2 linked regions of the Cereibacter sphaeroides 2.4.1 genome follow. The protein of the gene in region 2 interacts with the protein of the main gene of each other region in a pairwise test. Links are inferred from orthologs where the notes say so. Each region holds a gene or a part of one and is shown on either strand. Other genes may lie near its edges.

Region 1 (14,029 bases), 750 kb from region 2 along the record:
GTCGCTTGCTCAAGGAAAAGGGCGCCCGAAGGCGCCCCGTCCGGTCTCTGCTATGGCAGAGGATCTCAGAGCGCCGAGGCGATCCAGGTGGCCAGCGCGGCCTTCGGCGCAGCGCCGACCTTGTTCGACACGACCTGACCGTTCTTGAACAGGAACAGCGCCGGGATGCCGCGAACGCCCAGCATCGCCGGGCTCTCGGGGTTCTCGTCGACATTGACCTTCACGATCTTCACCTTGCCGGCATATTCCTTCGAGAGCTCCTCGAGCGCCGGGCCGATCTGCCGGCAGGGGCCGCACCATTCGGCCCAGAAATCGACGACGACGGGCACGTCGGACTTGCGCACCTCGGTGTCGAAGGTGGCGTCCGTCACGGGAACGGTGGACATATTCAATTCTCCTGATCCGTAGGGCTTGCTTGGAAAGTAAGGATGGCCCCCTGCCGCGTCAAGTTGTCGTGGCCCGGACCAGGGCCGACCTCACGATATCGCGCGGCAGCCGCATCAGGCGGGCCGCCTGCGTCCAGAGGATCGCCGTCTCGATCGTCCGTCCGGGGTAGATCTGCGCCAGCGCCTCGGCATAGGCGCCCATCTGCCGCAGGATGCCCTCGGGCACCTCTTCGGGACGGTCCGGGACCACACGGTTCGTCTTGTAATCGACCGCCAGCACCCGGTCGGGCTCCACCACCAGCCGGTCGATGGTGCCGGAAAGCCGCCGCCCCGCCACCTCGGCCGTCACCGCCACCTCGAGCAGCGCATGCGGCACCAGCGCCTCGGCCAGATGTTCGGCCGAGAGCACCGCCCGGGCCTCCGCCAGAACGGGGGCCACATCGGGAAGATCGGGCAGGAGCCCCCGCGCCGCCGCCTCCCACCCCTCGGGCGGATGGAGCGGCAGATGCTCGAGCAGCCGGTGGACGGCCGAGCCATGCGCCAGGGCCTCCTCGGTGGGCATCGCATCGCCGGGCAGCGCCTTGGCCCCGCCGAGGGCCGAGGGCGACAGCACCTCGGGCGCGGCCGGGGGCTCGGTCGCGGGCGCCCACGCCCAGCCGGGCAGGACGGGTCGCGCGGCGGCGGCCGCTGCCGAGGCCTGCGGCGCGGCCGGGGGCCAGAGGCCTTCGTCGAGCACCAGCGCCCCGTCGTCGCGCCGCTCGGCCCCCGCAGCCTCCATCCCCTGCCGGATCAGGTCGTGCCAGGCGCCCCCCGTCTCGAGCTTGCCGGCCGCAGCCGCGATCAGCCAGCACTGGGCCCGCGTCATGGCGACATAGAGCAGCCGCAGGTTCTCGGCCGCATCGCGTGCGCGCCGCGCCTCGCGGGCGGCGGCAATCTGCGGCGGGCTCTCGGCGGCGGGCGTCTTCCAGACCCGCGCGCCCCCCTCCAGCGTGAACAGCTCGTCGCGCTCGCGCGGCTTGCGGTCGGCCGTGTCGGGCAGGATCACGATGGGCGCCTCGAGCCCTTTCGAGCCATGCACCGTCATCACCCGGATGCGCCCGCCCGCGGCCTCCATCTGCCGCTTCACCTCGACCTCGTCGGTCTGAAGCCATGTCAGGAAGCCCGTGAGGCTCGGCACGTCGGTCCGCTCGTAGGCCAGCGCCTGACTGAGCAGCTCGTCGATCCCGTCCTCGGCCTCCTCGCCCAGCCGGGCGAGCAGCCGGCGGCGGCCGTCGTGGCGGGTCAGCGCGCGCTCGATCAGGTCGAAGGGGCGCAGGAAATCCGCCTGATCGCGCAGGTCGCGCAGGATCGCCACCGTCCCGGGATGGGCCGCCTCGCGGTCGTAGAGCCTGCGCCAGAGATACCCCTCGCGCCCGTGCGCCAGATCGAAGAGCTCGCCCTCGCTCCAGCCGAAGAGCGGCGAGCGCAGGACGGCGGCGAGCGACAGATCGTCCTCGGGCGTGGCGAGGAAGGCGAGCAGCGCCGACAGGTCGCGCACCGCAAGCTCGGCCCCGAGCTTCAGCCGGTCGGCCCCGGCGATGGGCAGGCGGGCTTCCTTGCAAGCCCGGATGATCTCGCCGAAGATGTCCGAGCGGCGCTGGACGAGGATCAGGAAATCGCCCGCCGCCACGGGGCGGAAGCCGCCGGGATGCGGGATCTGCACCCCTGCCTCGATCATGGCGCGGATGCGGGTGGCCACCTGCCGCGCGAGCCGCGCCGCATGATGCTCATCCGAGACGAGGTCCACCGGATCGAACCAGTTCTCGGGCTCGGGCTCCTCGGCGGCCTCGACCAGCGGCCAGAGCTCGGCCCGCCCCGGCATGTCGCCGCGGAAGGCGATGTGGCGGACCTCGCCGCCCAGCGCCTGCCGGCGGGGCTCGTCGAAGGTGAGATCCACCAGCCGCAGGATCGCGGGCGAGGAGCGGAAGGAATGCAGCAGATCCAGCTCCTCGAGCCGCCGCCGGGCGCCCGCGAGACGCTCGCCGAACTCGGCCCGCATCCGGTCGAAGGCCGCCACATCGGCGCCCTGGAAGGAGTAGATCGACTGTTTCTTGTCGCCCACGACAAAGATCGTCCGTTCCACCTCGCGCGCGCCGCGCCCCGAAGTGAATTCCTGCGCCAGAAGCTCGATCACCTTCCACTGGTCGGGGCTCGTGTCCTGCGCTTCGTCGACGAGGATATGGTCGATCCCGCCGTCGAGCCGGAAGAGCACCCACTGCGCCACCGACGGATCGGTCAGCAGGCCCTTGGCGCGCTGGATCAGATCGTCGAAATCGAGCCAGCCGCGGGCGGCCTTGCGCGCCTGATAGAGCGGCAGGAACACGCCCGCGAAAGCATGGATCAATCGCGCCCGCTCGGCGGCGAGCAGGCAGCAGCGCACCGGGCGCGCGGCCTCGACCCGGCGCATCAGCGCATCGAGCCGGTCGGCGAGCGGGCCGAGCGCCCCGCGTGTGGCCTTGGTCGGGAAGCTGCCGAGCTTGGCGGTATAGGGCTCCTTCGCCGAGGCCCCGGTCAGGAGCACCCCCTCGAGCCCGGCCAGCGTGGCGGTCGTCGGCGACGCGAAGGACAGAAGCCGCAGCTTCGCCGCAGCCTTCTGGTCGTTCGCCGATCCCGCCTCAAGCGCCGCGATCAGCGCGGGCATCCACTCTTCCTCGCCACCGAGGAAGACCTGCGCCAGAAGCGCCGCCTCGTCGCCCTCCACCCCGTAGAGCGCCCGGCAGGCGGGAGCGTCGAGCGGCGGCAGAAGGCCCGCGGCATTGCGCGCCACCTCCTCGGCCAGCGCGCCGAAATCCTCGCCGGTATAGGCCCGCGCCAGATCGGCCACCACCTCGGGGGCGATGCGGTCGGCCAACTCCTCGACGATCTCCTCACGCAGGAGGCGTGCGGCGCGGTCGTCGAGCTCGGTGAACTGCGGCGAGACCCCGGCCTCCAGCGGGAAGCGGCGCAGGAGCGTCGCGCAGAAGGAGTGGATCGTCTGGATCCGCAGCCCGCCCGGCGTCTCGATGGCGCGAGCGAATAGCCTGCGGGCCTGCGCCAGCACCTCGTGCCCTACGGCGGCCACGCCCAGAGCATCCAGCGCACGGCGCAGCTCGGCATCGTCGAGCATCGCCCATTCGCCCAGCCGCCGGAACAGCCGGTTCTGCATCTCGGAGGCGGCGGCCTTGGTATAGGTCAGGCAGAGGATGCGCTGCGGCTCGACCCCGTCGAGCAGCAGCCGCGCCACCCGGTCGGTCAGCACCCGCGTCTTGCCCGAGCCCGCATTGGCCGAGAGCCAGGTCGAGGCGCGCGGATCGGCGGCCTGCACCTGACGCTCGGAGGCCTCGTCTCTCAGGCCGCTCATCGGCCGGCCTCGCATGTGGCAGCGCGTCTCACGCGGCATCCTCCGGGCAGCTTCCCCTGTCGCGATCCGTCCCCGCCTCCGCGGAGCCTGCTTCCGGCGCCTCTGCCCCCACCGGCACGGGCACGGGCGCGTCGCTCATTTCCCATTCGCCGAACCGCGCGAGATGGTCGTAATCGCCCGGGAAGCGCTCGCCGAACATGGCGCGGCGCGAGACATAGCCCTGCTCGCGCCGCATGTAACGGCCGACGAGGGCGTGGAGCCCCTCCCAGACCTGCCCGAGGAGCGCCGCATCGGTCTCCACGCTCTCGACCTTCGGGCTGGTGCCGAGGCCGATGTAGCTGATCCGCGCCACCTCGGCGGGTCCGAGGCCGCGGAAGCCGCCGCGTTCGGCCATCGCCGCCTCGAGGAGGAGCTGCTTGTCGAACTGCTCCTGCTGCTTCTTGGTGGGCGGCGTGCCGGTCTTGTAGTCGAGGATATGGAGCCGCCCGTCCGGCAGGACGTCGATCCGGTCGGGCTTCGCGGTCAGCGTGAAGCGCAGGGGGGTCAGATCCACCCGCCCCTCCTCCTCCAGCACGACCGGGGTGCCGGCATGGGCCGCCTCGGTCTCGAGGAAGAAGGCGGCAGCCCGGTCGAGCCGCGCGAGCCAGAGCGCCCGGGCCGCGGGCCAGGGCACCTCCTCGGCCAGCACCGCCTCCGCGATCCGCATCAGGCGCGCGCGCTCGGTTGGTCGGTCGCTCCCCGGCGCGCGGTCCTTCACGAAGGCCTCGAGGATGCGGTGCAGGATCGAGCCGCGCAGCCGCGCATCCGGCGCCCGGTGCAGCGGGTCGAGCGGATAGAGCCGCAGGATATGGCGGGCATAGACCGCATAGGGATCCCGGATCAGCTTGCGGATGCCCGTGACGGCCAGCCGGTCGGGCCGGGCCGGGACAGGAGGCTGCGGCGCGGGCCGCGTGGCGAGCGGCACCGGCGTCGCGGGCTGCTCCAGCGCCGCGGCGAGGTCCAGCCAGTCGCGGCCGCGCGCGCGCATCCCGGCCAGAGCCTCGGGCCCTCCGCCCGCCTTCAGCCCGCTCATCAGGTTCATCAGGCGGTTCAGCCAGCGCGAGGGCACCGTCTCGGCCTCGGCATCTCGGGTGGCGCGGGTCAGCACCACCTCGGGCGCGGCCACCGCCTGACTGTAATCGTGCGCCGACAGGCCGATCCGCCGCTCAGGCAGGAGAAGCCCGGCCTTCAGCCGCATCTGCCGGTTGAGCCACGGGTCGGGCGGCGGCAGCTGCGGCCATGTCCCGTCGTTCAGCCCGCCGAGGATCACGAGATCGGCCCCCTGCACGCGCGCCTCGAGCGTGCCCCAGATCATCAGGTCGGGCCGGGCCTGCACGGCCTCGCGCACCTCGCCACGCGCGAGGATCGCGTCGAAGAGGTCGGTGTAATCGGCCGGCGTCAGCTCGCCCCCGTGCGGCGCCTCGCGGCGGAGCTCCTCGACGGCGGCGCGCGCGGCCTCGCCGGCCTCCTTCAGCCAGAGCTCGCCCGTGGTGTCGCCCGCAGGCCCCGTGGCCAGCGCCTCGGCCAGCGCGAGATGCGCGGCCACATGATCGGCGAGCGGGCGCGGGCCTGCCGCGTCCAGCCCCTCGATCAGTCCGCCCAGCCAGCGCGCCCAGTCCGCCACCCCGTCCGCGGGCCGCGTTCCGGCCCAGAGCGCCAGATCGGCCGCCGCCGGGAAGGGCGGCCCCTTCCGCCGCAGGTGCAGCTCCAGATCCCGCGTCCAGCGCAGGTGGTTGCCGCGGTCCGCGCCGGTCGCCGTCAGCGGGTGCTTCAGCAGCGTGAGCAGCGTCTCCCCGGTCAGCCGCCGGCCGAAGAGCCGGGCCACATGGCGCAGGAAGCGCCCCGGCGCCGAGAGCGCGAGCGGCTTGCCCGCGGAATCGTCCGGCACGATCCCCCAGCGGTCGAGCGCCGCCGCCACCTGCCGCGTGAGCCCCCGGTCCGAGGTGATGAGCGCCGCGCGGCGACCCTCCTCGGCGGCCTTCCTCAGGATCATCGCCACTGCCAGCGCCTCGGCCCGCGGCCCCGGCGCCTCGATCAGCGTCATGCCGCGCGCGGCCTCGGCAAGCCCGGTGAGGTGCCGGCCCTCGGTCAGCCACTGATCGGTGACGGGCGCCGGCCGGAGCGAGAGCGAGATCAGCCGGTTGCGCGCCGGGCTGGGCGGGATCTCGTCGGTCCAGCGGCCGACCTCGGCGGGGCCTGCGCCCACGAGGCCCATCAGCCGATGAAAGCGGAACTGCGGATGATCCTCGGCGGTCAGCGCGTCGTCCATCCCCTCCCAGACCGCGGCGGGCAGGTCGAAGTCGAAGCCGGGCAGCACGAGCGCGCCCTGCGGCAGCCGCGCCACCGCCTGCATGAAGAGGCTGGTCGTGCCGCGCGAGCCGGTCGAGCCCGCGACGATCACCGGGTGATCGGGCGGCGCCTCGGCCCAGCGCGCCGCGATCCGCTCGACCGCCATCCGCGCCAGCGCCTGCGCATCGGGCGCGTCCGCGCCGAACATCGGCGCCACGATCGCCATGAAGGCCTGCGTCCGCTGCCAGTGCGCCGAATGGTCGGCCACATCGAGCCGCGCGATGGCCTCGGGCGGCACGCCCTCGCCCTGCATCTCGTCGATGAGCTCGGCGAGGCTGTCCGACAGGTCGAAGAGCGCCGAGCGCGGCGCGATGTCGGGCTGCGCCTCGATCAGCCGGGCCACGAGCTGCGCAAGCTCGAGCCTGCGGCGCAGCGGCGGGACCGGGGCCGGCAGACCCGGCACCGGCGGCAGCTCGGTCACGAGGCGGATGCGCGGCAGGAAGCCCGCGCCCTCGGCCGTCATCAGGTCGGTGACCCGCCGCCGCATCCGCTGCGTGTTGACGTAGAGCTCGACCCGCGCCATCGCCTCGGGCGCGGCCCCTGCCATGCGCGCGCGAAGGCCACGCACCAGCGCTGCGGGAAAGTCCACGCCCGGGGGCAGGCCGAAGAGGCGGGGGCCAGGTGTGTCAAACATTGGCGAGCATCGCCTCGGCCGCGGCGATCCCTTCGGGCCGCCCCACGTCGCACCATCCGCCGCGATGGATCAGGCCATGGGCCGTGCCCGCGGCGATCATCGCGTCCCAGACCAGATTGAGCGAGAACTTGGCCTCGGCGACCCCGGCGAGCCGGTCGGTCCGCAGGATCTGGGCGCCGAGATAGGTGTAACCCGGCGCGCCCCGCGCCCGGGCGAGACGGCCCGCCGCATCCATGGTGAAATCGCCCGGCGCGCAGCCCGAGGGCGCGAGCAGAAGGAGCGCCTCCATCCCCTCGCGCCAGCCCGCTGCCAGCTCATCGAGCGGGTTCTCTCCGGTCCAGACCGCGTCGCTGTTCAACGTATAGACCGGCCCCTCTCCCAGAAGCGGCAGCGCCCGGCAGAGCCCGCCGCCGGTCTCGAGGATCTCCTCCTCGTGCGAGACGAGGGCGCGGCCTGCCAGATGCGCGGTCAGGCTTTCGGGCAGGTAATGGGTGTTGGCCACGATGCGCGAAATGCCGGCCGCCTCGGCCAGCGCCAGCGCGTGATCGATCAGCGGCCGGCCCGCGACCTCGATCATCGGTTTCGGCCGGGTGGCGGTCAGGGCGCCCATGCGCGTCCCGAAGCCTGCCGCGAAGATCATCACCGCATCCGGCCGCATTGCGCGCGGATCCTTTCCAGAACGGCCGGAGCGGGCTCCGGCAGGAGGGCGCGGCACTCGGCCGCCAGCGGCGCGAGCGCGGGGTGGCCGAGATTGCGCCAGAGCTGGCCCCAGACCCGCGGGATCAGCGCGACATAGCCGGGCTTGCCCGCCACGAGGCAGAGCCGGGCGAAGATGCCGAGGATGCGCAGCGCCCGCTGCGCGCCGAGAACCGCATAGGCGGCCCCGAAGGCCTGCGGCTCGGCGCCCGTGGCCGCGGCGAAGCGGGCGATCATGGCGCGCTCGACCGGCTCGGGCACGTCGCGGCGCGCATCCTGCAGGAGCGAGACCAGATCGTAGCCCGGCTGGCCCATCTGGGCGAGCTGGAAGTCGAGGAGCCCCACCCGCGCGAGGCCCGCGCGGCCGGGCAGCCAGAGCAGGTTCTCGGCGTGATAGTCCCGCAGGATCAGCACGCGCGGCCCGTCGGCATGGCGGAGCAGCGCCTCCTCGAGCAGGGTCGTGACGCGCGCGGCATCGGGGGCCGCCCCGGTGGCCGCGCGCGCATACCAGTCGGGCGCCATCGCCGCGGCGCGGGCCCAGTCGGCCGCCGAGAGGTCTGGCAGGCCTGCGGGCGCGGGCGCGCGCTGGAGATGGACCAGCACATCGGTCGCCGCAGCGTAGAGATCCGCCTCGTCCGCGCCAGCGCGTTCCAGCAGCCGGGCGAAGAGCCCGTCGCCCAGATCCTCGAGAAGCAGGAAGCCGTTCGCGAGATCCTGCGCCAGCACGGCGGGCGGCGAGAGGCCCAGCCCGCCGAGATGGGCCCCGATGGCCACGAAGGCCGCCGGATCGTCGCCCCTGCCGGGCGGGGCGTCCATCAGGACGGCGGTCTCCGCGCCCCGCCGCAGCCGCTCGTAACTCCGGTCCGAGGCGTCGCCTGCCAGATGGCGCCGCTCGGCCGCGCCCCAGCCCGCTTGCGCGAGAAAGGCCGCCGCCTGCGCAGCGCGGTCGGAGGGCGCCGGATCAGCCATGCCACGCCTCCGACAGCTCCGCGAGAAGGCCCGGTCGTCCGCCCGACAGGGTCGCGCGTCGGCCTTCGCCCTCGGCCTCGAGCCGCAGGCGGAGCGCGCCGGGCGGGGCGAGGTCGCCCAGCCGGTCCGGCCATTCGACGAGGCAGACGGCCGTCGCGAAGGCCGCCTCGAGCCCCAGTTCCAGCACCTCGTCGGGATGGGTCAGCCGGTAGAGATCGGCGTGCCAGATCTCGTGCCCCGGCGCCTCGTAGGTCTGGACCAGCGTGAAGGTGGGCGAGGGCACCTCCTCCTCGTGCCCCAGCGCCGCGCGGATCAGCGCGCGGGCGAGATGGGTCTTGCCCGCACCGATGGGCCCCTCGAGCAGAAGCACGTCGCCCGGCCGCAGGAGGCGGGCGAGGGCCGCGCCCAGACGGGCGGTATCCTCTTCCGAGGCGAGCGCGAGAAGGAGCGGGACGGGATCCGGCATGGCCGCGACCATGCCCAGAGCCGCGCCCCGGCGCAAGGGGAGGCGGATCCACGGCGCAGCCCCGCCCCGGAGTCCCGCAGTATCGATCGGCCGGGCTGCCGCGGGATCGCACGGGCGGCGGCGCGCCGGGCCGCTCCGCCGGCCGCGCCATCGTGCCCGCCTGCGCGGTGCTCCTGCCCCATCTGCGCAGTCACGACCGGCCGTCCGCGTCCCGCGCGGCACAGGCCATTTTCTCATGCCCGGCCAGCTGTCGGACCGCAACCCGGCCTGCCGGCGCTCCCGCCCGGGGCGGCCGTCAGGCCATGCGCAGGCTCGCAGGATCGGCCGCCTCCGCGGCGGGGACATCGAGGATGCGGAAGAGAACGAGGGTCGCGCCGCCGGTCAGGGGCGCGAAGCGGCAGGAGACAAGACGGCCGTCCTCGAGCCGGATCTCGCCCGACCAGGGGTCGCGCGGGCCGAGCGCGGCGAGGAAACGCTCGGCCTCGACCCAGATCGGCGAGGGGCTGCTGCGCGCGCGCCACTGCTCGCAGAGCTGCACGGCGGCGCCCCCGCCCACGGTTTCCACCGGATCGTGGCCCCAGAGGGCCCCGTAGGCCGCGTTCGTCATCACGAGATCGCCCGCGGGCGAGAAGACGGCGATCGCATCCTCCATCGCATCCACCACCGCCTGCCCGAGCTCCAGATCGGCCCGATAGCGGCGGGTCCGCGTCATCTCGGTCGAGATGTCCTCGAACATCAGCGCCAGCGCCCCGTTCGGATGCGGCCGCCCAATCACGCGGTAGGTCTGGCCCGAGGGCAGGCTCCAGGTCTCGGCATAGAGCCCGCTCGCCGCCGCCTTCTCGAGCTCGAGGATCTGGCGGCGCCAGCTCGGATAGTCCTTGGGTTCGGGGATCATCTGCCGGTCCCGCAGCGCCTCGAGGAAGGAAAACAGCGAAGGTTGCAGCGCCAGCATGTCGGGCGGCAGGCCGGTGAGGTCGAGGAGCGCGGGATTGAAGAGCGCAAGCTTGCGGTGCTGGTCGAAGATCGCAAGCCCGATGGGCAGATGGGCAAAGGTCTTGGCCAGGGTCTGCATGAAGTCGCGCAGGGTGGCCTCGGCCTGAACCGCCGCATCGGCGGGAAGGGCGAAGAGGAGCCGTCCGGCCGGGTCGGCGAAGCTCTCGAGATCGAACCACCGGTCGACGCCCTTGACCTCGATCCTCTGGCGCTGGCGCGGGGCGCCCTGAGCCGAGGCTGCGCGGTCGAAGAGACGGGGGAGCGGCCAGCTCAGGTCCCGGTCGGGCGGAAGCCGCTTGGCGGCCTCGCGCAGATAGGCGGCATTGGCCCAGATCACCTCGCCCCCGGCGCTCTCGCGCCACATCATCAGCGGCGCCTGCGCCACCGTCGCGCGCAACTGGTCGAGCTCTTCGGCGAGCGCCCGCTGCGACAGATGGTCCAACCGGGGCCGCTCGGCGCTGGACGGGTCGTCGATGGTGAGCCGCGTGATGCCTCCACGCATCTCGGCCATCAGGAGAAGCGGCTCGCCCTCGGCCGCGGAGGCGAGCGTGAAGCGCCCGTCTCTCGCCAGCCGCGACAGGCGCGCCTCGAGATCGGGAAAGCGCGGCACGAGATAGGCCAAGAGCCGAAGCCAGGGCCCGCCGCGCGCGGGCGAGAGCGCGAGGATCGCGCGGGCGCCGGGCGTGGCGTCGAGCAGCGTCTCGCCGTCGAAGAGGAAGACCGTGCCGGCCTGCGAATCCGAGAAGACGCCCTCGGGCCGCCGGCCTGCGCGGGTTTGCAGAAGGCCCGCCAGAACCACGGCGGCAGAAGCCGCCGCGACCGCGGTCAGGATCAGCCCCAGTGCGAGCGGCCAATCGAACGTCATCCGATCTTCCCCTGTCGCAAGCCCTGCGGGACAGCTTGCCGAGAGGAAGGTTAAGGGGCCGTTAATGGAGCCCGAATGCCGGGGCGGCCGCCCCCGGGAAGGTCGGACGCGGCATCCGGCGCCGGATCAGGTCTGGATCAGGACGTTCTCGCCCAAGGGCGCGTTGCGGACCACCACCAGCCTGTCGACCGGCCAGATCACCTCGACGATGGCGCCGCAGCGTTCGGGCCGCTCGTGGCTCCGCAGGAACGGATCGGCGGCATTGGCAAAGCTCAGTTCGGCACCGGACCGCTCCAGAAGCGTCTTGGCGATGAAGAGCCCGAGGCCCATGCCCTCATAGCCCGGCCGGCGCGACTGGCTTTCCTCGGCGCGGCGCTGCCGCACGAAGGGATCGCCGATGCGGCCGATGATCGCGGGCGGATAGCCCTCGCCATCGTCCACAATCCGGATCGCGATCCGGTCTCCCGTCCATTCGCCGTCGATCCAGACCGTGGAGCGGGCGAAATCGACGGCATTCTGAATGAGGTTGCGCAGCCCGTGGATCACCTCGGGACGGCGCAGGATCACCGGCTGGCGCTCGTCGCCGCCGCGGCTGGGGTAGAGGTCGAACTCGACCCGCTTGCCGCGCCCGACATGGGGCTCGGCGGCCTCGCGCAGCACCTCGCCCAAGGGCGCCTGCCGCATCTGAAGATCGTCCTTCCCGGCCCGGCCCATCGAGCGGAGGATGTCGCGGCAGCGGTCGGCCTGCTCGCGGATCAGCTCCGCATCGTCGCGCAGCGCGGGCTGCTCGGAAAGCTCCTCGGCAAGCTCCGAGCTCACCAGCTTGATCGTGGCCAGCGGCGTGCCGAGCTCGTGCGCGGCCGCGGCCACCACCCCACCCAGATCCGTCAGCTTCTGCTCGCGGTCGAGCGCCATCTGCGTGGCCAGAAGCGCATCCGACATCGAACGGATCTCGATGGCGACGCGCCGGGAATAGAGGCCGAGGAACAGGATGCCGATGACGATGGCGAGCCAGAAGCCGAATTCGAACATGCGCGGGACGGACAGGCTCGACCCGTCGGCGAGGATCAGCGGCAGGTGGAAATAGGCCGTGAAGGTCAGCAGACCGATCGCGATGGCCCCGAGAATGACGGTCGTGCGCAGCTCGAGCGCGAGCGCCGAGATGGTGACGGGCGCGAGGATCAGCAGCGCGAACGGGTTGGTGAGCCCCCCGGTCAGGAACAGCAGGAACGACAGCTGCGTAAGGTCGAAGAGCAGGATCATCAGCGCCTGGAACTCGGTCAGGCGGCGGTTCTGCGGGAAGACGAAGGTCGCGATCACGTTCGCGATGACCGAGGCGCCGACGGCCATGAAGCAGAGCCCCATCGGCAGGCGGACCCCCAGATACCAGTCGGTCACGACGATGGCGGCGAGCTGCCCCGCCACCGCCATCCAGCGCAGGAGGATCAGGGTGCGCAGTCGCACCCAGTCGCCGCGGGTGTCACGGTTCAGAATGCCGTCGGGACCGAGTATCATTGCAGCTCATGTCACTTTGCCTGTATCGGAACCTTGTTAGGTTGCCGTGCCCGCGGGATCAATCGGCAACCGCAAGCAGGAGGATCATCTGATGACGAAGCTCTATGCCGGGGTCGCGGCGGCGGCCATCGCAGCACTTCTTGCGGGCTCGGCGGCGTGGGTCTTCCTCGGCAGATCCGAAGAGCGGTTCGCCGGTTGCGGCGCCAATCAGGTGGCGGGCGGCGCCATCGGCGGGCCCTTCACGCTGGTCGATCAGGAGGGCCGCACCGTGACCGACCGCGAGGTTCTGGCAAAGCCCTCGCTCGTCTATTTCGGCTATACCTTCTGCCCCGACGTCTGCCCCTTCGACATGGCGCGCAATGCGCAGGCCGTGGACATCCTGACGGAATGGGGCATCGAGGTCACGCCGGTCTTCATCTCGATCGATCCCAAGCGCGACACGCCCGAACAGCTGAAGTTCTTCGCCGAGGCGATCCATCCCGACACGATCGCGCTGACCGGCACCGAGGCCCAGGTGAAGGCCGCCTCACAGGCCTACAAGACCTTCTACCGGGTGCAGGAGTCCGACGACGACTATTACCTCATCGACCATTCGACCTTCACCTACTTCATGCTGCCCGGCACGGGCTTCGTCGACTTCTTCAAGCGCGAAGACACGCCCGAACAGATCGCCGAGCGAATTTCGTGCTTCGCGAATGACAGCCATGTGTCAACTTCCTTTGACGCTCGGGCGCAGAAGTCCTATCAAGCATCCAGGGGAAAGCAGATGGGCGACAATCATGGCTGAGGATCTGGTATTCGAACTCGGGGCCGACAGGTCCCTGCTTCTCGTGGACGATGACGAGCCCTTCCTGAAGCGGCTTGCCAAGGCGATGGAGAAGCGGGGTTTCGTTCTCGAAACGGCACAGAGCGTCGCGGAAGGCAAGGCGATCGCCCAGGCGCGCCCGCCGGCCTATGCAGTGGTGGACCTGCGGCTCGAGGACGGCAACGGGCTCGACGTGGTCGAGGTGCTGCGCGAGCGCCGGCCCGATTGCCGCATCGTGGTGCTGACGGGCTACGGCGCCATTGCGACGGCGGTCGCCGCCGTGAAGATCGGCGCCACGGACTACCTGTCCAAGCCCGCCGACGCCAACGAGGTGACGCACGCGCTGCTGGCCAAGGGCGAGAGCCTGCCGCCGCCGCCGGAAAATCCGATGTCGGCCGACCGCGTGCGGTGGGAGCACATCCAGCGAATCTACGAAATGTGCGACCGCAATGTCTCGGAGACCGCCCGGAGGCTCAACATGCACCGGCGGACGCTGCAGCGCATCCTGGCGAAGCGCAGCCCGCGCTGAACCAGTCGCACCGGCGGAACGAGGGCGGCGGCCGAGGGCCTGCCGCCTTTTTCATTGGCAGGCGGAGGGGGGCCGGCATCGGCAAAGGGCATTCGACTACCCGAAAGTGCAATGGATCCCTAAAATTCCTCGATCGACAGACGGATAAATGCGGAATTTCTCAAGCGACCGGATTGACCTTTTTACGAAACCGTAAAATGAATTGGGGGATAGTTCGTTTTAACGGGAAGAATGAATGGATATCGATCTCGACTCCATGAGCCTCAAGGAACTGAAGTCGCTTCAGGCCCAGGTGGCAAAAGCGATCTCGACCTACGAGGACCGCCGGAAGCGGGACGCGCTGGCCGAACTGGAAGAAAAGGCCCGTGAACTCGGCTTCTCCCTTTCGGAACTGACGGGAACCG
Region 2 (14,179 bases):
CGCGCCCCGCGGCCCCCACCCCGGCAGGTCCGCCCGCCCTGATATGGGCGAAAGGCAGAAGTCCCTCCCGCACTCCGCACCGCGGCGCCAGACCCCGCGGTTTCCCTTTGTCCGGACGGCCGGAACCGCACGCCCCGGCCCCGGCCTCACTTCACCCGGACCCAGGTCTGGCCCCGGCAGAAGGGCCCGATGCAGCCCGAGACCTTCAGCCGGTCGCCCTCCAGCGCCATCTTCGAGCGGTAGATCTTGCCCGTCGAGGGCTGCCAGATCCTGCCCTCGCCGTAGCGCCCGCGGCCCTCGGGCACCATGTCCCAGACGATGGCCTTGCCGCGGTTGGGCGAGACATATTCGGCGCCTTCCCTGAAGGTGCGGCCGATCGTGCCGCAGATCTTCGGCCCGCAGGGCGCCATCGTCACATGCGCGAAGGCGCCCTCGTCGGGCTCCGTCTGCCAGACCCCCTCGACCGGATCGGCCAGCGCCGCCCCCGCCGCCAGCGCCAGACAGGCCGCCAGTATCCCGAGCCTCATCCTCATCTCCTCCCCGAAGATCCCTGCGGCCGAGGATCGCGGCCGAAGCCGCCCGCGGGCAAGCATGACGTCGGGTCCTTGGCATCGGGGACGGGGCGTGCCAGAAGCCGCCCGAGAGAGTGACATCCCGGAGAGCGCCATGATCCTCTATCCCGCCATCGACCTGAAGGACGGCCAGTGCGTGCGCCTCTTGCGCGGCGAGATGGAGGCCGCGACCGTCTTCGGCGACGATCCCGCGGCGCAGGCGGCGGCTTTCGAGGCGGCGGGCTGCGAATGGGTGCATCTCGTCGATCTGAACGGCGCCTTCGCAGGCCGGCCCGTCAATGCGGCCGCGGTCGAGGCGATCCTCGCGCGGATCGCGGTGCCGGCCCAGCTCGGCGGCGGCATCCGCGACATGGCCACCATCGCTTTGTGGCTCGAGAAGGGGCTCGCCCGCGTGATCCTCGGCACGGTCGCGGTCGAGAACCCCGGCCTCGTGCGCGAGGCGGCCCGCGCCTTCCCGGGCCGGGTGGCGGTGGGCATCGATGCCCGCAAGGGCCGGGTCGCGACGAAAGGCTGGGCCACCGAGACCGACGTGATGGCGACCGACCTCGCGCGCTCGTTCGAGGATGCGGGCGTGGCGGCGATCATCTACACCGACATCGACCGCGACGGCGCTATGGCGGGGCCGAACATCGAGGCCACCGACGCGCTCGCCCGCGCGGTCTCGATCCCGGTCATCGCCTCGGGCGGCGTCTCCTCGCTGGCCGACCTCCTGGCCCTCCGCGACACAGGCAGCATCGCCGGCGCCATCTCGGGCCGCGCGCTCTACGACGGCGCCCTCGACCTGACGCAGGCCCTGCAGGCGCTCCGCGCCTGAGCCGCTTTCACTCTGCCCAAATATCCCGGGGGTGAGCCGCAGCGCGGCGAGGGGGCGGAGCCCCCTTCCCCCCGCTCCCCCGAGGCGCTACGACAGGCCCTGACGCGGCCGCCCAGGGTTCAGGAGATCCCGCCATGCTCAAGACCCGCATCATCCCCTGCCTCGACGTGGCCGACGGCCGCGTGGTCAAGGGTGTCAATTTCGTCGATCTGCGCGACGCGGGCGATCCGGTCGAGGCCGCCCGCGCCTACGATGCCGCAGGGGCGGACGAGCTCTGCTTCCTCGATATCCACGCCACGCATGAGAACCGCGGCACGATGTATGACCTCGTGACCCGCACCGCCGAGCAGTGCTTCATGCCGCTGACCGTGGGCGGCGGCGTGCGGACCCATCAGGACGTGCGGGCGCTCCTTCTGGCCGGAGCCGACAAGGTCAGCTTCAACTCGGCCGCCGTGGCCGATCCGGGCGTGGTGGCCGAGGCCGCCGACCGCTTCGGCAGCCAGTGCATCGTGGTGGCGATCGACGCCAAGACGGTGGCTCCGGGCCGGTGGGAGATCTTCACCCACGGCGGGCGCCGCGCCACGGGCATCGATGCGGTGGCGTTCGCCTGCGAAATGGCAAGCCGCGGCGCGGGCGAGATCCTGCTGACCTCGATGGACCGCGACGGCACACGGGCGGGCTTCAACCTCCCCCTCACCCGCGCCATCTCGGACGCCGTGCCGATCCCGGTCATCGCGAGCGGCGGAGTGGGCACGCTCGATCATCTCGTCGAGGGCGTGACCGAAGGCGGTGCGTCCGCTGTGCTCGCGGCCTCGATCTTCCATTTCGGCGAATTCACCATCGGCGAGGCCAAGGCCCACATGGCCGCCGCCGGCATCCCCGTGAGGCTCGCATGACCGTCCTCGAACGGCTCGCCGCCACCGTCGAGGCGCGCAAGGGCGCCGATCCCGACAGTTCCTGGACCGCGAAGCTCTTTGCCAAGGGCCCGGAGAAATGCGCCGAGAAGTTCGGCGAGGAAGCCGTCGAGGCCATCATCGAGGCGGTGCGCGGCGACCGCGCGAAGCTCGCCTCGGAAGCGGCCGATGTGCTCTATCACCTCCTCGTCATGCTCGCGGCCCGGGACGTGACGCTGGCCGAGGTGATGGCCGTGCTCGAGGCGCGCGAGGGCACCTCGGGCATCGCGGAGAAGGCCGGGCGGGGCTGACCTGCCGGGCTTCTGCATGGGCGGCGGAACCTCCGGCCTCGCGCCCGGTCGTCCGGTGGGAGCCTCCGGCGGGGATATTTGGGCCAGAATGAAAGCCGGGGGCGGGATCTCGGCCTGATCCCCCGGTTTGACGGTGCGGTCCTTCGCCGGAAGGGCGGGGGCACCATGGGACGCGCGCCGGGACCGCTCGCTCCGGATCGGTCAGAGGCCGAGGCGCGGGATCTCGATGGCGGGACAGCGGTTTTCCACCACATCGATGCCGCGGGCGCGCGCCTCCTGCGCAGCCTCGGGATTTCGGACTCCGAGCTGCATCCAGACGGTGCGCAGGTCCGGCAGATGCGCGAGAGCGGCTTCGACCACCTCGGGCACATGATCCGAGCGGCGGAAGATGTCCACCATGTCAACCCCTTCGCCCGCCAGCGCCGCGAGATCGGGGCGGATCGTCTCGCCCAGCGCCTCCTGCCCCGCCTGCCCCGGATTGACGGGAATGACCCTGTAGCCGCGCGCCTTCAGGAAGGCCGCGACCTGATGGCTCGGCCGGTCGGGGTTGGGCGACCATCCCACGACCGCGATCGTGCGGGTGAAGGCGAGGATCCGCCGCACCTCCTCGTCGGTCAGGGGCATGTCCCGCGCGGCATCGTCGGTCATGAAGCCTCCTTGCCCGCCCCGTGTCTGTCAAACTCGGGCGGGTCAAAAAAAAGCGCCCTGACCGAAGGGCCGGGCGCTAGTGCGGAACGAGGGACAGTGAAGGTAGAACGGGGGTTCCGGCCCCGCTCCTCCTGTAACATGGGCGCCACAACGGCAAAGAAAAGAGCGGATCGCGCGTCCGTGAACATTTATCTGCTTGCGGCGGCGTAAAGGGCCACCGCCGCAGCGTTCGAGACATTGAGGGAGCCGAATCCCCCCGCGGCCGGGATTCGCACCAGACGGTCGCAGGTCTCGCGCGTCTTCTCGCGCAGGCCCGGCCCCTCGGCGCCGAGGACCAGCGCCACCGGCCGGCCGGCCGTGCCCTCCAGGCCCTCGGCCAGCGTCATGGAGGCTTCGCCCTCGAGACCCACAAGAATGTAGCCCATGGCCTTCAGCTTCTCCATCGTCTCGCCGAGATTGCCCACGCGCAGATAGGGCTGGCGCTCGAGCGCGCCGCTTGCGGTCTTGGCCAGCGCCCCCGTCTCGGGCGCCGAATGGCGGTGCGGTGCGATCACCGCCCGCGCGCCGAAGACCTCGGCCGAGCGCAGCACCGCGCCCACATTGTGCGGATCCGTCACCCGGTCGAGGAGCACGAGAAGCGGCTGTCCTGCGCCCGAAGCGGCCAGATCCTCGAGGCTGCCCCAGTCGAGCGGCTTTACCTCGAGCGCCGCGCCCTGATGGACCGATCCCTCGTCGATGGGGACCGAGAACTTGCGCGGGTCGACGATCTCGGGCTCGAGCCCGCTCTCGGCGATGGCCTCGCCCAGACGGTCGGCGGCGTTCTTGGTCAGGACCAGCCGCAGCTTCTGCCGCAGCGGATTGGCAAGGGCGTCGCGCACGGCATGGATGCCGAACAGCCAGACGGTCTCCTGGGCGGCGGCGCGGCGCGACCGCTCCTTCTCGATCACCCAGGCGGGCTTGACGGGTTTCGGCATCTGGAACTCCTGAAAAACGGGCCGCAGAATGATCCCTCCCCGGGGGCGGCGCAAGGCGAAAGAAATGCGCAGATCGGCCCTTGACCGCCCCCGAGCCCTCGGATAATCACGCCGCCAGTGGGCGACGTGCTGCAAGGTGCGGCAGCGGACTGTAACTCCGCCGAGGCGACTCGTGCCTGGTTCGATTCCAGGGTCGCCCACCATCTTCCTGACAAGCGGTCTTTCTGTGGGATCCGGCGGGGCATCGGCCGAAGCCGACCTGCCGAAGGCGTCGACCGGCCTGCAAGCGGGCCACTTCGCCGCGTTGAACCTTCCACGGGCTGCGTCCCACCATGGGCGCGTATCGAGTCCGGTGGAGACACCCGTTTGCACGAAGAAAGCGACCGCGAGGGACCGGCATCCAAGAGCCCCTCGTTCCGCCGTCACAACCCTCCCGATGCTTCCGACTTCCGCTCCCGACTGGCGATCGGGGCGCATGCGCTTCTGATCTCGCTCGCGGCCGGGGCCGTGACGGCCCTCCTGAGCGGCGCGCTCCGCGCGTTCTGACGGGGTCGGATGCAGCAGGGTTCTGGGCGCGGGGGAGTGTGGCGGGGAGACCGAAAGCAGCGCGCCGCTCGGCCCTGGCCCGCCGCCGCACCGGGCGGGGGGCAATGCGTCGCAAGCCCTGCCCTTGCGCCCGTCTGCCGGATGCTTATGTCCGCTGAGTGGCCCTTCCGCGTGTCCCTTCCGCACCGAGGGCTCTGGCCGCGGGCGACCTCCCCATTGCGCCCGCGGCCACTTTCCCCCTCTCAGTCCGCGTGAACGGTGACCGGCGCGCCGCCCACCCTGGGCTTGCGCAGCAGGAGCGCCAGCGGAAGCGCCGCCAGAGTGATGAGCATCATCAGGCGGAAATCGTCGATATAGCCGATCATCGTGGCCTGCTGCGTCACCAGCCGGTCGATGACCGCGAGCGACTGCAGGCCACCCTGCGCGGCGTCGGGCGAAAGCTGCCAGAGCTGCGGATTGTAGGGCGTCACATTTGCCCCGAGCTCGGCATGGTTGATCTGGCTGTTGTGGGTGAGCATCACCGTTACCATCGAGATGCCCACCGACGAGCCGATGTTGCGCACGAGGCTGAAGAGGCTCGTGGCATCGGCGCGGAAGCGCGGCGCGATGGTGGCGAAGGCCACGGTCGAGAGCGGCACGAAGACGAGGCCCAGACCCAGACCCTGCACGACGCCCGAGAGCACGATGGGCGTGCTGTCCATCTGCGGGCTGAAGCCCGTCATCATGTGCAGCGACAGGGCGGTGAGCGAGAGACCCGCCGTCACCATCAGCCGCGCATCGACGAAGCGCAGCATCCGCCCGGCGATCAGCATCGAGATCATCGTCCCCACCCCGCGCGGCGCCATCACGAGGCCGGTGGTGATGACCGGATAGCCGAAGATGTGCGACAGCATCGGCGGCAGGAGCGCGAGGCTCGCTAGCAGGATGATCCCCACCACGAAGATGAAGACGAGGCCGGTGGCGAAGTTGCGGTCGGCGAACATCGCGGGCTCGAGGAAGGGCTTTTCGGCGCCGAGGATGTGGATCACGAACACCCAGAAGCCGGTCAGCATCAGGAACAGGTAGATCCAGATCTCGAGGGCCGCGAACCATTCCACCTCGGCACCGCGGTCGAGCATGAGCTGGAGCGAGCCCAGCGCGATGGCGAGCATGGCGAAGCCGAAGAAGTCGAAGCGGCGCACCACCCGCTCGGCCCGCGGCAGCCAGGCGGCGCAGCCGAGAAAGGCCACGATGCCCACGGGAAGGTTGATGAAGAAGACCCAGCGCCAGTCCCAGCTCTCGGTGAGCCAGCCGCCGAGCGTGGGCCCGATGATCGGCCCCACCATGATCCCCGCCCCCCAGAGCGCCATGGCCTGCCCGGCCTTCTCGCGCGGGTTGATGTCGAGCAGGAAGGTCTGCGACAGCGGCACGATGGCCGCGCCGAAGACGCCCTGCAGCAGCCGGAAGCCCACCATCGAGGGCAGGCTCCAGGACAGGCCGCAGGCCATCGAGGCGAGCGTGAAGCCCACGATAGAGACGAGGAACAGCTCGCGCTTGCCGATCCGGTCGGCGAGCCAGCCGGTCACGGGCGTCATGATCGCCGCGGCCACGATGTAGGAGGTGAGCACCCAGTTGATCGTATCGGCCGAGGCGTCGAGGTCGCCCGTCATCGAGGGCAGCGCCACGTTCGCGATGGTCGTGTCGAGCACCTGCATGATCGTGGCGAGCATGATCACGAGGGTGATCAGCCCGCGGTGCTCCACGGGCTGTTTCTGAGCAGCGGTCATGGCACCCTCCGGATCAGTCGGCGGTGGCGGCGAAACTCGCGAGCCCCGGGATGTGGCGGACGCGGCCGGTATCGACCGACACTTCCGCCGACAGGCCCGAGGCGAGGCCCGCGATGTCGGCCCCCTCTTCGAACCGCAGCCGCACCGGCACGCGCTGGGTCACCTTCACCCAGTTGCCGGTGGCGTTCTGCGCCGGCAGCAGCGAGAATTCCGAGCCCGTGCCCGCGCCCACCGCCTCGACCGTGGCCTCGTAGGGCCGGTCGGGGTGCAGGTCGAAGGTGACTTCGGCCTTCTGGCCGGGGGCGATGCCGGCCAGCTGCGTCTCCTTGAAGTTCGCGTCGATCCAGACATCGCCTGTCTCGACCAGCGAGAAGAGCGACTGGCCGGCGGTGACCATCTGGCCCGGCTTGAAGGAGGCGGCCTGATAGACGATGCCGTCGGCCGGCGCGCGGACCTCGGTCCGCGCCAGCTGGTAGGCGGCGTCGTCGCGCGCGGCAAGCGCAGTGCGCACCTTCGGATGCTCGTCCACCGGCCCGTCCGCGACCCCGCCGAGCGCCGCGAGCGCGCTTGCGGTGGTCTGGCGCGCGACCAGCAGCAGCTCCTTCGCGCGCAGCGATTCGTGGCGCGCATCGTCGAGCGAGGTCGTCGAAGCCACGCCCTTCTGCGACAGCGCCTGCTGGCGCTCGAGCTCATTGGCGAGATAGGCCGCGTCGTCCGCCGCGAGCTTCTCCTGCGCCTGAGCCTGAGCATAGGCCACGCGCAGCTGCTCCACCTCGAGACGCGCCGAGGCCACCGCCGCCTCGGCCTTGGCCAGCGCGATGCGGTGCGGCTCGGGGTCAATCTCGAACAGGACCTCGCCCTTCGACACGGGGCGGTTGTCGGACACGGAGACGCGCGTCACGCGGCCCGAAAGTTCCGAAGCCACGCCGACCACCGCCTGATGCAGATAGGCATTGTCGGTGGTCTCGTAGCGCCCGCCGGTCACCCACCAGACGCCCGCGCCGCCCAGAAGGGCCGCGGGAAGGGCCGCCATCAGCAGGATGCGGCGCGTCTTGCGGGGATTCGGCTCGGCCACCACGGGCGTGGAGCGGGCCTTCTCGGGAGAGGTCTGGGCGTTCATCCGTTTGCCTTGATGCAGGGAACGCGGGGCTCGGCCTCCGCGTCGTTGAGGTTGGTGACGATGGTCCGCAGCATCGCGACGAGCTCCCTGCGGCGGTCCGCCGGGATCCCCTCGAGCGCCTCGTCATAGACCTCGTCGGCAATGGTCTTGATGGTCGCGTAAGCGGCCTTGGTCTTGTCGGTCGGCGCCACCAGCCGCGCGCGGCGGTCGCAGGGGTCGGCCTCGCGGCGCACCCAGCCGCCCTGCTCCATCCGGTCGATCAGCCGCGAGACGCTGATCGGCTCGATGTCGAGCAGGTCGGCGAGCCGCGCCTGCGTGGCCCGCGGCTCGCGCGAGAGTTGCGCCAGAAGCCGCCACTGCGCCGTCGAGAGGCCGAGATGGCTGGTTCTCTGCTCGAAGCGCTTGCGGACGGCGCGGGTGGCGTCGTGCAACAGCAGTCCCAATCTGTCGGTGTCCTTTTCCATGTGCGGGACATATAATAAGCGTGCTTATCATTGCAAGGCCGCCCTCGCTGCGCGCGAAATCGTGAGGAGGCGGCGCGGTTGATGCCGGAGGCCGGCGGGCCATGTGCGCTGGAGCCCCCGGAGGTTTCATGATCCTGTCCCGCCGTCTTCTTCTCGCGGCCGGCGCCGCGCTCGCCCTGCCTAGCGCCCTCCGCGCGCAGGCGCCGCGCCGTCCGCCCCTTGCCGCCACGCTGGAAGCCGCGCGCGGGCTTGACCAGCTTCATGCGATCGTCGTCGCGCAGGGCGGCGAAACGCTGGTGGCCGAGGCGCTGCGCGGACCCGCTCCGGATCGCGCGGTCAATGTGAAGTCAGTCTCGAAGACGCTCGTCGCAGCCCTGCTCGGCGCGGCGCTCGACCGGGGCGCCGTGCCCGCCCTCGGGGCCACGCTGGGCGAGGTCGCGCCCGGCCTCATCCCTGCCGAGGCCGACCCCCGCGTCCGGGACCTGACGCTCGAGGATCTGGTGACGATGCGCGCGGGGCTCGAACGCACCTCGGGCGGCAACTACGGCGCCTGGGTCTCGAGCCGGAACTGGCTGGCCTATGCCCTGTCGCGCCCGATGGTGGCCGAGCCGGGCAGCCGGATGCTCTATTCCACGGGCAGCTTCCACATCCTCGGCGCCGCCCTCTCCGAAGCCACGGACCGCAGCCTGCTCGCGCTGATGCGGGACTGGCTCGGCCGCCCGCTCGGGATCGAGATCCCGCCCTGGACGCAGGATCCGCAGGGCTTCTACCTCGGCGGCAACGAAATGGCGCTGTCGCCTCTGGCGCTGCTGCGCTTCGGAGAGATGGTCCGCCAGGGCGGCCGGTGGGACGGGGAGCAGGTCCTGTCCGCCGACTGGGTGCGCCGTTCGCTCGAGCCGCGGACGCGCTCGCCCTTCTCGGGCTTGGGCTACGGCTACGGCTGGTTCGTGGGCCGCGCGGGCACCGAGCGGATCGCACTGGCCCGCGGCTACGGCGGCCAGCTCGTCTGCCTCCTGCCCGATCTCGAGGCCACGGTGGTCGTCACCTCCGACCCGACGCGGCCCGCCCGGAGCGAAGGCTATTTCGGCGACCTGATGCGGCTGATCGGCGAGGTGGTTGCCCCGGAGCTAAGGCGCGCCTGAAGAGGGCCCGCCGCTGCTTCACGTTCCGGTCATGATTGGTTCTGCGCTTGCTTTCGAACAGCTAGGAACATATTAAGAACAGATGAAGAAAGACCTCGCCCGCAAGCTGGCTATCCTGTCGGACGCCGCGAAATACGATGCCTCCTGCGCCTCGAGCGGGGGCACACGGCGCGATTCGAAGGATGGCAAGGGGCTGGGATCCTCGGGCGGAAGCGGCATCTGCCACGCCTATGCGCCGGACGGGCGCTGCATCAGCCTTCTGAAGATCCTGATGACCAATTTCTGCATCTTCGACTGCGCCTATTGCGTGAACCGCGTCTCCTCGCGGGTCGAGCGGGCGCGGTTCTCGGTCGAAGAGGTGGTGACGCTCACCGTCGAATTCTACCGGCGGAACTATATCGAGGGGCTCTTCCTCTCGTCGGGCATCATCCGCTCGCCCGATGACACGATGGCCGACATGGTGCGCATCGCCAAGACCCTGCGCGAGCGCGAGCATTTCCGGGGCTATATCCACCTCAAGACCATTCCCGACGCCGCGCCCGAGCTGATCGAGCAGGCGGGCCTCTATGCCGACCGGCTGTCGATCAATGTGGAGCTGCCGACCGAAGCCGGGCTCGACCGCTTCGCGCCGGAGAAGTCGGCCACCGGCATCCGCAAGGCGATGGCCGAGGTGCGGCTGAAGCGCGAGGCCTCGCGCGAGCCGAGCTTCTCCGGCCGCAGACCCTCGCGCTTCGCGCCCGCGGGCCAGTCCACGCAGATGATCGTGGGAGCGGACGGGGCGGACGATGCAGCCATCCTCGGCAATGCCTCGACGCTCTATGCCAACTACGGTCTGAGCCGGGTCTATTACTCGGCCTTCTCGCCCATTCCCGATGCCTCGAAGGCGCTGCCCCTCGTGCGTCCGCCGCTCCTGCGCGAGCATCGGCTCTATCAGGCGGACTGGCTCCTGCGGTTCTACGGCTTCGAGGTGGGCGAGATCGCGGACAAGGGGATGCTCGATCTCGAGGTCGATCCGAAGCTCGCCTGGGCGCTGGCGCATCGCGAGGCCTTTCCGATGGATGTGAACCGCGCCCCGCGCGAGATGCTGCTGCGCGTGCCGGGCTTCGGCACCAAGACGGTGGGCCGCATCCTTGCCGCGCGGGCGCACGGGGCGGTGCGCTACGAGCATCTGGTGGCGATGGGCGCGGTGGTGAAACAGGCGCGCCCCTTCATCGTGGCCCCCGGCTGGCGGCCGCAGGGGCTGGACGACGCCAGCCTGCGCGCGCGCTTCGTGCCGCCGCCGGAACAGTTGAGCCTCTTCTGATGCCCGAGGTGGTCCTGCCGCGTCTGGGAACCGTGGCGGCCTGGCGCGCCGAGGCCCGGCGGCTGGCGCAGGCGGGTGTTCCGGCGGAAAGCGTCGTCTGGCGCGTGGGCGCGGGCGAAGCCGACCTTTTTGCCGACCTGCCCGCCCTGCCCGCGGGCCCGGCGCGCCAGATCCGGCTGTCGCGCGAGGCGGTCGGCTCATTGGAAACTGCCCTCTGCCACGCCGATCCCGAGCGGTTCGGCCGTGCCTACGGTCTTCTCCTGCGGCTGGCGGACGGCACTTTGCGCTGGGGCGACCGGAGCGATCCCGCGCTGCGCAAGCTCCTTGCGCAGGAGAAGATGGTTCGGCGCGAGATCCACAAGATGCACGCCTTCGTCCGCTTCCGCGAGCTTCCCTCGGAGGGCCCCCGCCGCGCCTTCGCGGCCTGGTTCGAGCCGGACCATCCGGTCGAGGAGGCGGCGACGCCCTTCTTCGCCCGCCGGTTCGGCGACATGGACTGGGCCATCGTCACGCCCGAGGTTACCGCGCGGTTCGTGGCAGGGCAGCTCGATTTCGCCCTGACCGAGGAGCGCACCGCGCCACCCGCCGATGGAACGGAAGAGCTGTGGCGGACCTATTACGCCAACATCTTCAATCCGGCGCGGCTGATGGTGAAGGCGATGCAGTCCGAGATGCCGAAACGCTACTGGAAGAACCTGCCCGAGGCGGAGCTGATTCCGGGCCTGATCCGGGGTGCGGCCGAACGGGCGGCCGAGATGCAGGCCGCAGCGCCGACCGAGCCGCCCGCGCGAACGGCGGCCGTGGCGCGGCAGCGTGCGGCGGCGGCCGGCGGACCGGCTGCGGCCGGCGACGGCTCAGCGCCCGGCACGTTGGCCGAAGCGAAGACCGCGGCCGAAGGATGCCGGCGCTGCGGCCTCTGGGCCAATGCCACGCAGGTCGTGTTCGGGGAAGGACCCGCCACGGCGCGCATGATGATCGTGGGCGAGCAGCCGGGGGATCGCGAGGATCTGGCCGGCCGGCCCTTCGTGGGCCCTGCAGGACAGCTCTTCGATGAGGAGGCGGCAGCGGCCGGCCTCGATCGCGGATCGGTCTATGTCACCAATGCGGTCAAGCACTTCAAGTTCGCCCCACGCGGCAAGCGCCGCATCCACCAGAAGCCCGATGCGGGCGAGGTGACCGCCTGCCGCTGGTGGCTCGATCTCGAGCGGGATCTGGTGCGCCCCCGCCTGATCGTCGCGATGGGCGCAACGGCGCTCGCCTCGCTCACCGGCTCGGGGGCGGGGATCCTGAAGCGGCGCGGGTCGGTCGAGAGGCTCGACGACGGGACGCCGGTCTTCGTGACGGTCCATCCCTCCTACATCCTGCGCCTGCCGGACGAGGCCGCGCGCGTCGAGGAGCGCAGGCGGTTCCGGGACGATCTTCAGGCGGCCCGACAGCTGCTGGAGCGTCTGGACTGATCGATTCCGCGCGTCGATCCGCGCTGCGTGACTGACGCCGGTATCGCGGGAACACGAGGGTCCTGCCTGAAGTTTCTCCCTGCGGGAACCTCGCAGGCCTCGGCGAAGCGCAAGGCTGCGGAACCTCTGCCGGGCAATCGGATGCAAGACGGTGTTGGGAGGAAGGACTCCGGGCTCTGGCTGGAGCCGGTGCCCGCGGGAAAAAGTCGATGCTGAAGGACCGCCCGCGCCTCCCTGTCGGCAGATCCGGTCCGCGGCGCGATCTGGAGAGGTGGCCGGCCGCGCCCAGAAGCCCCTTCGAGGCGCCAAAACCAAGGGGCGCTGCTGCGCCCCTCATGATCTCGGCCAGGGGTGGTCCGCCACGGCTTCGGAACAGGAGCGTCCTGAGACGCTTTTAAACTTCCGGCGCGTCGGGCTTGGGGATCGTGGTGGGCACCCGCTCGACCCGCTTCTCGTCCCATTGGGGGTCGGTGCGCTTGATCCGGCGCGAGATGAGGTAGCCAGCCGGCCACGACAGGAGGATGCCGGCCCCTGCTCCGATGGCGATCGGGGTCCAGCCATACCAGCCCATGCTGAAGAACAGGATCACGAGGACGCCCGTGATGACCGCTCCGGTCATCAGGGTGAGGAGGATGCTCAGCCGGTCCATCAGCGCCCCCGCTGACGCACCCGGGCCGGCACCGTGACGGGAACCAGCCGCTTCTCGCGGCGCGCCATGGCGATCGCGGTCACCACGATCGTCGCGGCGACAACGAGGGTCAGGCTCAGGGACAGGGTCTCGCTGGACATGGGCTTCATCCTCCGATGCGGCGGGGCCACCGCCTTTGAAGCTCAACGTCCCGCTGCCGCGCTTGTTCCCGGCAGCGCCCTCCGGTTCAGCCTTCGGAGGCGCAGGCGGCGGAGTTCAGCGCGCGCTCCAGCGCGGCCGGTGTCACCGGCTTCTCGATGACGGTCGCCCGGGGATCGGCCGGCAGGCTGGAACTGGCATAGCCGGTGGCGAAGACGACAGGCACGCCCTCGCCCAGAAGGCGGCTTCCGAGCTCGAACGAGGTCCGCCCGTGGCTCAGGTTCACGTCGAGCAGGGCGATGTCGGGCAGTGCCTCGGCCACGAACTTTTCGGCCGCCGGCAGGGAGTAGGCCATGTCGATCTGCTCGAACCCCATGTCTCGCAGCGTCTCCACCGTTTCCATCGCAATGATGGCTTCGTCTTCAAGGTAGAGGATCCGCATGGCGGAGGGGGTCCAGGTCACTGTCATAGTCCACTTCGGTTGCTGCATTCCATGGCAGGGCCACAACGAGGCGAAGACCGGCCGGTTCCCAGTTGCTCTCGATGCTGCCGTAGAAGGAGCCCTCTACCATCGAACGCATCAATTGCGTGCCGAAACCCTCGCGCGAGGGCGGATTTACCGCCGGACCGCCGCTCTCCTGCCACACCAGACGGAATTCCTCGCCTTCTCCCTCGTCCACCCGCGACCAGCGCACCGACACGCGCCCCTCGGGCCGCGAGAAGGCACCGTATTTCGACGCGTTGGTGGCGAGTTCATGGATCACCATGCCGAGGCTCAGCGTGGCGCGGGCGTTGAGCCGCATCTCGGGGCCGCGGAGCGTCACCCGCTCCTCGCCATAGACGTTCAGAAGCTCGAGCGCGAAGATGTCGCTGAGCGAGGTCGAGGCCCAGTTTTCCGAGGTGAGCAGATTGTGGGTGTTGGCGAGCGCCCGGATCCGCTGCGCCAGCGTCTCGAGGATCTCCTGCGGGTCGCCCTGCTCGCGCCGCGCCCGGTTGACCAGCGCGATCACGTTCGAAAGCATGTTCTTCACCCGGTGCTGCAGCTCGCGCATGATGCGGCGCAGGTCGGCCTGAAGTTCCAGAAGCCGGGTCACGTCGGTGACGTTGAAGCCCACGGCCCGCACCCCGTCCGAGCGATGGACGGGATACCAGTCGATCTCCCAGACGCGCGGCACGTCGGGATCGGCGGGCGTCGTGCCGCGCACCACCTGCCGCAGCACCGGCTCGCCGCTGTCGAACACCCGGCGGACCGAGGCCACCATGCGCCCCGCCACGTCGGGATGGACCTCCGAGATCGACCGGCCGATGAGGTTCTCATTGGGCAGGCCGCTGAAATCGGCCATCTTGGGATTGGCGCGCAGATAGCGGAAGTCGCGGTCGAC

Evidence for each region.
Region 1: the proteins of rlmB (region 2) and tsaE interact in binary tests that used the Escherichia coli proteins (3 or more experiments, as listed by UniProt). The link is inferred for Cereibacter sphaeroides 2.4.1 from one-to-one orthologs.

Annotation. Positions count from the first base shown.
Region 1 is NC_007493.2:104,167-118,195, reverse strand. What follows is about bases 7,188-10,033. They hold tsaE (tRNA (adenosine(37)-N6)-threonylcarbamoyltransferase complex ATPase subunit type 1 TsaE), read right to left. Parts: upstream 8,931-10,033; coding sequence 8,445-8,930; downstream 7,188-8,444. Other genes in these bases: RSP_RS00525 (PAS-domain containing protein), read right to left, coding at 9,214-10,033; RSP_RS00535 (aminoglycoside phosphotransferase family protein), read right to left, coding at 7,427-8,452; RSP_RS00540 (nucleotidyltransferase family protein), read right to left, coding at 7,188-7,445. In the rest of the region: trxA (thioredoxin), read right to left, coding at 66-386; double-strand break repair helicase AddA, read right to left, coding at 445-3,765; double-strand break repair protein AddB, read right to left, coding at 3,794-6,787; more of RSP_RS00540, read right to left, coding at 6,780-7,187; more of RSP_RS00525, read right to left, coding at 10,034-10,776; sensor histidine kinase RegB, read right to left, coding at 10,903-12,291; RSP_RS00515 (SCO family protein), read left to right, coding at 12,383-13,078; RSP_RS00510 (ActR/PrrA/RegA family redox response regulator transcription factor), read left to right, coding at 13,071-13,625; RSP_RS00505 (H-NS histone family protein), read left to right, coding at 13,861-14,029. UniProt on the Escherichia coli protein: Required for the formation of a threonylcarbamoyl group on adenosine at position 37 (t(6)A37) in tRNAs that read codons beginning with adenine.
Region 2 is NC_007493.2:847,243-861,421, reverse strand. What follows is about bases 2,320-5,315. They hold rlmB (23S rRNA (guanosine(2251)-2'-O)-methyltransferase RlmB), read right to left. Parts: upstream 4,213-5,315; coding sequence 3,427-4,212; downstream 2,320-3,426. Other genes in these bases: RSP_RS04205 (DHA2 family efflux MFS transporter permease subunit), read right to left, coding at 5,001-5,315; RSP_RS04225 (CoA-binding protein), read right to left, coding at 2,792-3,238; RSP_RS04230 (phosphoribosyl-ATP diphosphatase), read left to right, coding at 2,320-2,590. Also shown: RSP_RS04245 (DUF2147 domain-containing protein), read right to left, coding at 147-527; hisA (1-(5-phosphoribosyl)-5-[(5-phosphoribosylamino)methylideneamino]imidazole-4-carboxamide isomerase), read left to right, coding at 667-1,386; imidazole glycerol phosphate synthase subunit HisF, read left to right, coding at 1,521-2,282; more of RSP_RS04230, read left to right, coding at 2,279-2,319; more of RSP_RS04205, read right to left, coding at 5,316-6,524; RSP_RS04200 (HlyD family secretion protein), read right to left, coding at 6,538-7,644; RSP_RS04195 (MarR family winged helix-turn-helix transcriptional regulator), read right to left, coding at 7,641-8,108; RSP_RS04190 (serine hydrolase domain-containing protein), read left to right, coding at 8,237-9,250; RSP_RS04185 (putative DNA modification/repair radical SAM protein), read left to right, coding at 9,333-10,553; RSP_RS04180 (UdgX family uracil-DNA binding protein), read left to right, coding at 10,553-12,010; RSP_RS04175 (hypothetical protein), read right to left, coding at 12,405-12,659; RSP_RS22175 (hypothetical protein), read right to left, coding at 12,659-12,799; RSP_RS04170 (response regulator), read right to left, coding at 12,886-13,266; RSP_RS04165 (chemotaxis protein CheB), read right to left, coding at 13,220-14,179. UniProt on the Escherichia coli protein: Specifically methylates the ribose of guanosine 2251 in 23S rRNA.